Regions from separate parts of the Exiguobacterium sp. KKT215 genome, predicted to be linked through region 3. Evidence: riboswitches for the same ligand, from Rfam matches in the RefSeq annotation. Region 3 holds a riboswitch; each other region holds the start of a gene.
What was found. Region 3 has a riboswitch for S-adenosylmethionine ahead of ACZ2GZ_RS07330 (aminotransferase class I/II-fold pyridoxal phosphate-dependent enzyme). Riboswitches for the same ligand answer to the same signal wherever they lie in the genome.
Positions count from the first base shown of each region.

Region 1 (2,266 bases), 420 kb from region 3:
GTGAGCGAGATATTCTTATAATCCGGTGCCCGGTTCTCGTCTAAGACGACGTTCTCAATCAATGAGCCGAAACGGATGGCATCGTAGATTTCCGGCTCGTTCTCGCGCGACAAATTGATCGTCTTCGCGTAGCAACCGCCCTCGATATTGAAGACGCCGTCGGGTGACCAACCGTGCTCGTCATCCCCAATCAAATGGCGTTCCGGGTCGGCCGACAGTGTCGTCTTCCCAGTTCCCGATAGACCGAAGAAAAGGGCCGTCTCGCCGGCGTCCGATACGTTCGCCGAGCAGTGCATCGATAACACATGTTGTTCCGGCAACAGGAAGTTCATGACCGAGAAAATCGATTTTTTAATCTCGCCGCCGTATTCTGTTCCCCCGATCAGAATGGTCCGCTTGGCGAATGAGACGAGAATGAACGTTTCGGAGTTCGTCCCGTCGATGACTGGATCGGCCTTATAACTCGGTGCATAGATGACCGTGAAGGGCTCGAAGGCACCTTTCGTCGGCCATTCACGCAAGAACAACTGTTTGGCGAACAAATTGTGCCACGCGTATTCCGTGATGGCACGGACCGGGAGCGTATAGTGCTCGTCTGCCCCCGCAGACGCCTCGAGATAATAGAGCTTGTCTTTCGTTTCGAGGTGCGTCAACACTTTGTCGAGTAGCGCGGTGAACTTCTCTTCCGCGATCGGTTGGTTGACTGGACCCCAGTCTACTAAATGATTGCTGACTTCATCTTGCACGACGAATTTGTCTTTCGGTGACCGTCCTGTGAATTTCCCAGTACTGACCGATAAAGCCCCGTCTTTCGTCAGTACGCCCTCACCGTTGCGAATGGCTTCTTCCACCAGTTCTGGAACCGTCAAGTTCCGCATCATGTCGGCACCTTTAATTAATTCTTCGATTTTCAGGAGCGTTGTCGCCATCCTGAATCCCACCTTTCCCCTAAATAGATGTGGATGAAATCCGCATACTTCCGCGTTTAATCAGTATGACGTTTTTATTATATGTGACATACTAATCAAAAACAAGCATTTTTTACCCTTTAAAGTAAGCGCTTTCTTACATTGTCATTCTAACATATTCTGTATCAGGTCATAGTACAAAAACCAAAACGGACAAAAAAATGTTTGATATTTCACAAACATAACTATTTGACCGTTTGTGAAAAGTTTGACGAATTCGGTCGATACGCTTGACAGAACGGGGTGTCATTTATATGATGGTCTTCGTAACGGATACTCTTATTCTGAGCGGTGGAGGGAACAAGGCCCTACGAAGCCCAGCAACCGTCCGAGTTTTCATTGTTATTCGGAAAAGGTGCTATCCTGAAGCGAAGCGTAAGCTTCGAACGATAAGAGGGTAAGGAAGAACGATTCAACCTTTCCCATTTGAACATGGCGAGAGGTTTTTTTCATTACCGTCCCAAAGCAACGCGTAAGGGGAACGAGTACCGTCCACACATCACCCTTTATTATAGGAGGTTTTTCGAAATGGCAAACTTGAACCGTCGACTTTTCACTTCGGAGTCCGTCACGGAAGGACATCCGGATAAAATTTGTGACCAAATCTCAGATGCGATTTTGGATGCAATTTTAGCTGAAGATCCAAACGCCCGCGTTGCGGCTGAGACGTCTGTCACAACAGGTCTCGTGCTCGTAGCAGGTGAAATCACAACATCAACTTACGTGGATATCCCGAAAGTTGTTCGTGAAACTGTTCGTGAGATCGGCTACACACGTGCGAAATATGGTTTCGATGCAGAGACTTGTGCTGTCCTCACATCGATCGATGAGCAATCGGTAGACATCGCGCAAGGTGTTGACCAAGCGCTCGAAGCTCGTGAAGGACAAATGACTGAAGAAGAAATCGATGCAATCGGTGCTGGTGACCAAGGTCTCATGTTCGGTTACGCAACAAAAGAGACGCCGGAACTCATGCCGCTCCCGATTTCACTCGCTCACAAATTGTCACGTCGTTTGGCAGAAGTTCGTAAGAACGGCACGCTCGCTTACCTTCGCCCAGACGGTAAGACACAAGTGACAGTCGAATACGACGAAGCGAACAACCCAGTTCGCATCGACACAATCGTCATCTCGACACAACACGCGGAAGACATCACGCTCGAGCAAATCCAAGCTGATTTGAAAGAGCACGTCATCGATGCAGTCATCCCGGCTGAACTCATCGACGCGGACACGAAATACTTCATCAACCCGACTGGCCGCTTCGTAATCGGTGGACCACAAGGGGATGCAGGTCT
Region 1 covers NZ_CM145756.1:981,549-983,814, forward strand. Annotated here, with positions in the region: gene pckA (phosphoenolpyruvate carboxykinase (ATP)) at 1-929, opposite strand, end outside; SAM riboswitch class I at 1,245-1,364, shown strand; gene metK (methionine adenosyltransferase) at 1,497-2,266, shown strand, end outside.
Region 1: another riboswitch for S-adenosylmethionine. It lies ahead of metK (methionine adenosyltransferase); the one in region 3 lies ahead of ACZ2GZ_RS07330 (aminotransferase class I/II-fold pyridoxal phosphate-dependent enzyme).

Region 2 (2,266 bases), 1.1 Mb from region 3:
CCTCTTCACGCGGTGTCGCGAGGGAGCCGTACGGAGACGGGAAGAGCGTTAAATCGGCCCCGGCGAGGCGTGGGAGTTTACCGAGTAAGAGCGAATGACTGATTGACCCGGTCAAGGCGCCGGCAAAGGCCGGATGTGCCAAGATGGGGACGTGGATATCCGGATCGTTCGCGAGTTCGCGCAGTGCGTCGAGACCGTACGTATAGACGTTGAACAGGAGCGCTGTCGCACCTGCCTCGATAAGACGGAGCGCCTGGTCACGTAGACCGAACACGGGGCCGCTCAGCGTGATGGCGTAGAGGACACGTTTCCCGGTCGCCTCGAAGTGGGCTTGAATGACGTCCGCTCCGATCCGGGCCCGTTCGAGCGATGGGGTGAGCGGGTTGTCGTATAAAATCTCGTCGTCTTTGACGATATCGATGCCTCCGGCGAACTGATCGCGGAGTTGCTGCTCGAGAAACGCGAGGTCACGGCCGATGACACCTTTGAAGATGCTCATGACGAGCGGGCGATCATGAACACCGAGTAAATCGCGAATTCCAGTGACCCCGAACTTGGCGCCTTTGAAATGAGGGGCGAGCGTCTCGGGCAACGTCAAATCAATTAACCGAATCGAATCGTCGAGGGACAGTTTCCCGAACGTCGTCGTCAAGATGGATGAAAAGTCAGGGCTGACATTATGTAACGGGTAGCGGATTGTGAAGCGGCTCGTCGTATCCGTATGTGTCGTCGACACGACCTCACCCCGGTACGCCTGTAACTGCTCTTGCTCTAAGTGAGGTAGCTCCGTCCAAGTACCGACGGTCAGCTCGAGGGCGATTTTGTCGGCGACGGTCGCGACCGCGTCCGTTCGTTTGATTTCATATGTGGCAGTGATACTCATATGGTTCCTCCTTCCAGGCAAACAAAAAATGACCCCATGCCGAGGCAAGAGGTCATCATAAAAAATGAACTCTTATCTCTCAGCTTTCGCTGCAAGAATTAGCACCGTGCCATCTCTGGTCGGTTGCTGCGACATCATCGGGCTCGTCCCTCCGTCTGCTCTTGATAAGAATGTGATTTGAAGTTGTGAAATTTAATTGAATTTTTGCACAGAATCATCATGTCGTCAATTCCTTTTTTTCCAAAAAAAATATTTTGGGAAGTTGTTTCCATATATGCACAAAAAAAGACGGAGTTGCGTCGAGAAAATGACGTTGACAATCGTGACGTCGAGTCCGTAATATTCATCACATAAGTTCACCGAATCGAATAACACACTCTTATCGCGAGTTGGCAGAGGGAATTGGCCCGATGACGCCGCAGCAACCGACCACTAGGCACGGTGCTACATCCACCAGACGAATGTCTGACAGATGAGAGGAACAACCATTTTGGCTGTGCCTCTTTCTCGCGGAGAAAGGGGCTTTTTTTGTGGGCAACGTACAGGAAGGGGAAAACATCATGTCATATCAACCATTTACAGAACAGACCGTCGTCGAGCACGTCCGTCAATTAGGATACTTGCAAGAAGGAATCGCCGAGTGCGAGGAGATCGGGGACGGCAACTTGAATCTCGTCTTTCGGATTCGCCAAGGCGAACAGCGCCTGATCGTCAAACAAGCGCTCCCATACGCCAAAGTCGTCGGTGAGAGCTGGCCGCTCACGCTCGAGCGGGCATGGATTGAACAGTTGGCACTCCGTGAGTTTGCGACTGTCGCGCCTCGATTCGTCCCGGCTGTCCTTGGCAGCGACCGGACACTCGCTTACACGATTATAGAAGATCTATCTGATTATGAGATTGTCCGCACCGGCTATTTGAACGGGGAGAGCTACCCGGAACTCGCCCGTCATGTCGGTGAATTTTTGGGCGAGACGCTGTTTGCGACGTCGGATTACGCAGCTGGACCGATCGCGAAGAAGCGGATTGAACGTGACTATTACAACCCGGAACTGTGTGACATCACCGAGAAGCTCATCTTCACCGATCCGTTCAAAGACGCGGAGTCGAACAACATCGAGACGGCGCTGCGAGCAGATGTCGAACGCCTTTGGCAAGACCAGGCGCTCAAGATCGAGGTGACGAAATTGAAAGTCGGGTTTGTCACGAAACATGAGGCACTCCTGCATGGAGACTTACATACGGGTAGCATCTTCGCGACTCAACAAGAGACGAAAATCATCGATCCAGAGTTCGCATTTTACGGACCGTTCGGCTTCGACCTCGGCCAAATCATCGCCCATTTGACGCTGTCGACGTTCCATGACCCGCTCAAACGCTTCGAGC
Region 2 covers NZ_CM145756.1:304,023-306,288, forward strand. Annotated here, with positions in the region: gene ACZ2GZ_RS01740 (2,3-diketo-5-methylthiopentyl-1-phosphate enolase) at 1-883, opposite strand, end outside; SAM riboswitch class I at 953-1,054, opposite strand; SAM riboswitch class I at 1,260-1,362, shown strand; gene mtnK (S-methyl-5-thioribose kinase) at 1,444-2,266, shown strand, end outside.
Region 2: another riboswitch for S-adenosylmethionine. It lies ahead of mtnK (S-methyl-5-thioribose kinase); the one in region 3 lies ahead of ACZ2GZ_RS07330 (aminotransferase class I/II-fold pyridoxal phosphate-dependent enzyme).

Region 3 (2,266 bases):
GGCCCGACGTACGGGATGAAGTTCAAGACACCGACGATGACGCCGAGGAGAAGCGCGTATGGCGCCCCGATAATCAACAGACCGGCGACGGCCAGCACCCCGATGATGAGGCAGTCGAGCGACTTCCCGATGATATAGCGTTTAAAGATGTAATCCATCTCTTGGAAGATGTCGATCGTCGTCTTGGCTGACGCGACCGGGAACATCGCATACAACAGCCGCTTGAACATGCGGGCAAAAATCTCTTTGTCTTTTAAAAGATAAATCGAGATGACGATCCCAATCAAGAAGTTGATGAGCGTCATCGTGAAGCTCGAAACGTAGCTGACCGACGACAAGACGGCCGTCTCGACCCAGCCCGAGTAGCGCTCCTCGAACCGGCTGAAATCGATGGCCTGGGCGACTGTCGCGTTATACTCTTTCAAATACGTGTTCAACTGTGACAGATACCCGTCGATTTGCCGGATATAGGACGGGAGTTCCTCGATGAGCGAGGCGAGGCTCGAATAAATGCGTGGGAACAGCGTTACCGCAGAGATGACGAGAATCCCGATAAAGATGATATAGACGATTAGCAAGCCTTGATATCGTTTTAGTTGAAACCGTTCTTCTATATAGGACAGGACGGTATTCAGGAGCAGCGCGATGGCGATTCCCATAATAATCGGCGTCAGCAACTGGAACGTATAATGCATCATCTGCGAAATCGTATCCGGTTCGCTGATGACTTTCCAGAGCACGAGCAGGATCAGGCCGATCACGCTCAACTTCCAAATCAATTGACGGTTTAATTCCAAAGGTCCATCCCCTCATGTTTTAAATTTTGTAGAATAACGTTCACTTTCACTATGAACGTTTTTTTATCGGGATTCAAGAGGACATGCTCATTTTCAAAAAAGGATTGACAAGATTGGTAACGTTTGGTTAACTAAGTGACATATTACAAAAAGACAAATCGCATATAAAACACTTTCTATCAAGAGAAGCGGAGGGACTGGCCCGATGAAGCTTCAGCAACAGATTGATTCAATACTGTGCTAATTCCAGCAAGGTGACCTTGAGAGATGGAAAGGTGGTTGTTTGAATACGTCCGTATCTCGACACCCCTTTCCGCGGAAAGGGGTGTTTTTTGCATAGGAGGACTATTCATGACTGACAGACGCTCACATCTACTTAAAACGTTACCACCTCAACATTTCGTCGGACTCGCGAACGAGGTGGCCGAACTCGAACAAGCCGGCCGCGACATCATCCGACTCGGACAAGGGACGCCTGACCTGCCTACGCCTGAGCCAATCTGTGACGCGCTTCAGACGGCGCTCCTCGACGCCTCGACCCATCAATACGGTCCGTTCCGCGGTCAGGCCCGCCTGAAGCAAGCAGTGGCGACGTTCTATTTGAATGAGTATGGAGTCGAACTTGATCCCGAGACAGAAGTCGCGATTCTCATCGGCTCAAAATCTGGTCTCATCACGTTGCCGCAATGCGTACTCGAACCTGGCGACGGGATTTTGCTACCGAATCCCGGCTATCCTGATTACATCTCGGGGGCACGCCTCGCCGGTGCCGTCGTCCGTGACCTCGTCCTCCGGGAAGAGAACGGCTTCTTGCCGGACTATGAGACGCTCGATACGCAAGATGCAAGACTCATGTATTTGAACTACCCGAGCAATCCGACCGGAGCCGTCGCCTCACCCGCTTTCTTTGACGATACCGTCCGTTTCGCCCGGGAGCGGGACTTGATGGTCGTCCACGATTTCGCATATGGCAGCATCGGATTCGATGGCCATGTCCCGCCTAGCTTTCTGCAGGCGGAAGGGGCGAAAGAAGTCGGCATCGAGGTATATACGATGTCGAAAGCGTTCAACATGTCCGGTTGGCGCGTCGCCTTCGCCGTCGGGAACGCGGACATCATCGAGGCGATCAACACGTATCAGGACCACGTCCACGTCAGCGTGTTCTCGGCCATCCAGGCGGCGGCTGTCGCTGCGCTCGAGGCGCCCCGTACCATTCGCGATGACTTGGCACGACTGTACGAGGCACGGCGTGATCGCCTGATTGACGGGTTGAACCGGGCCGGCTGGGCCGTCGAACCGCCGGAAGGCTCGTTCTTCGTCTGGGCGAAAGTGCCTGAGGGTGATGCCAAGTCGTTCTCGCGGAAACTGCTGCATGAAGCCGGTGTCGCCGTCACCCCGGGCTATTTCTTCGGTTCGGAAGGGAACGGATACGTCCGCTTCGGTCTCGTCTCACCGGAACCGAAGATTGA
Region 3 covers NZ_CM145756.1:1,405,950-1,408,215, forward strand. Annotated here, with positions in the region: gene ACZ2GZ_RS07325 (AI-2E family transporter) at 1-797, opposite strand, end outside; SAM riboswitch class I at 971-1,071, shown strand; gene ACZ2GZ_RS07330 (aminotransferase class I/II-fold pyridoxal phosphate-dependent enzyme) at 1,149-2,266, shown strand, end outside.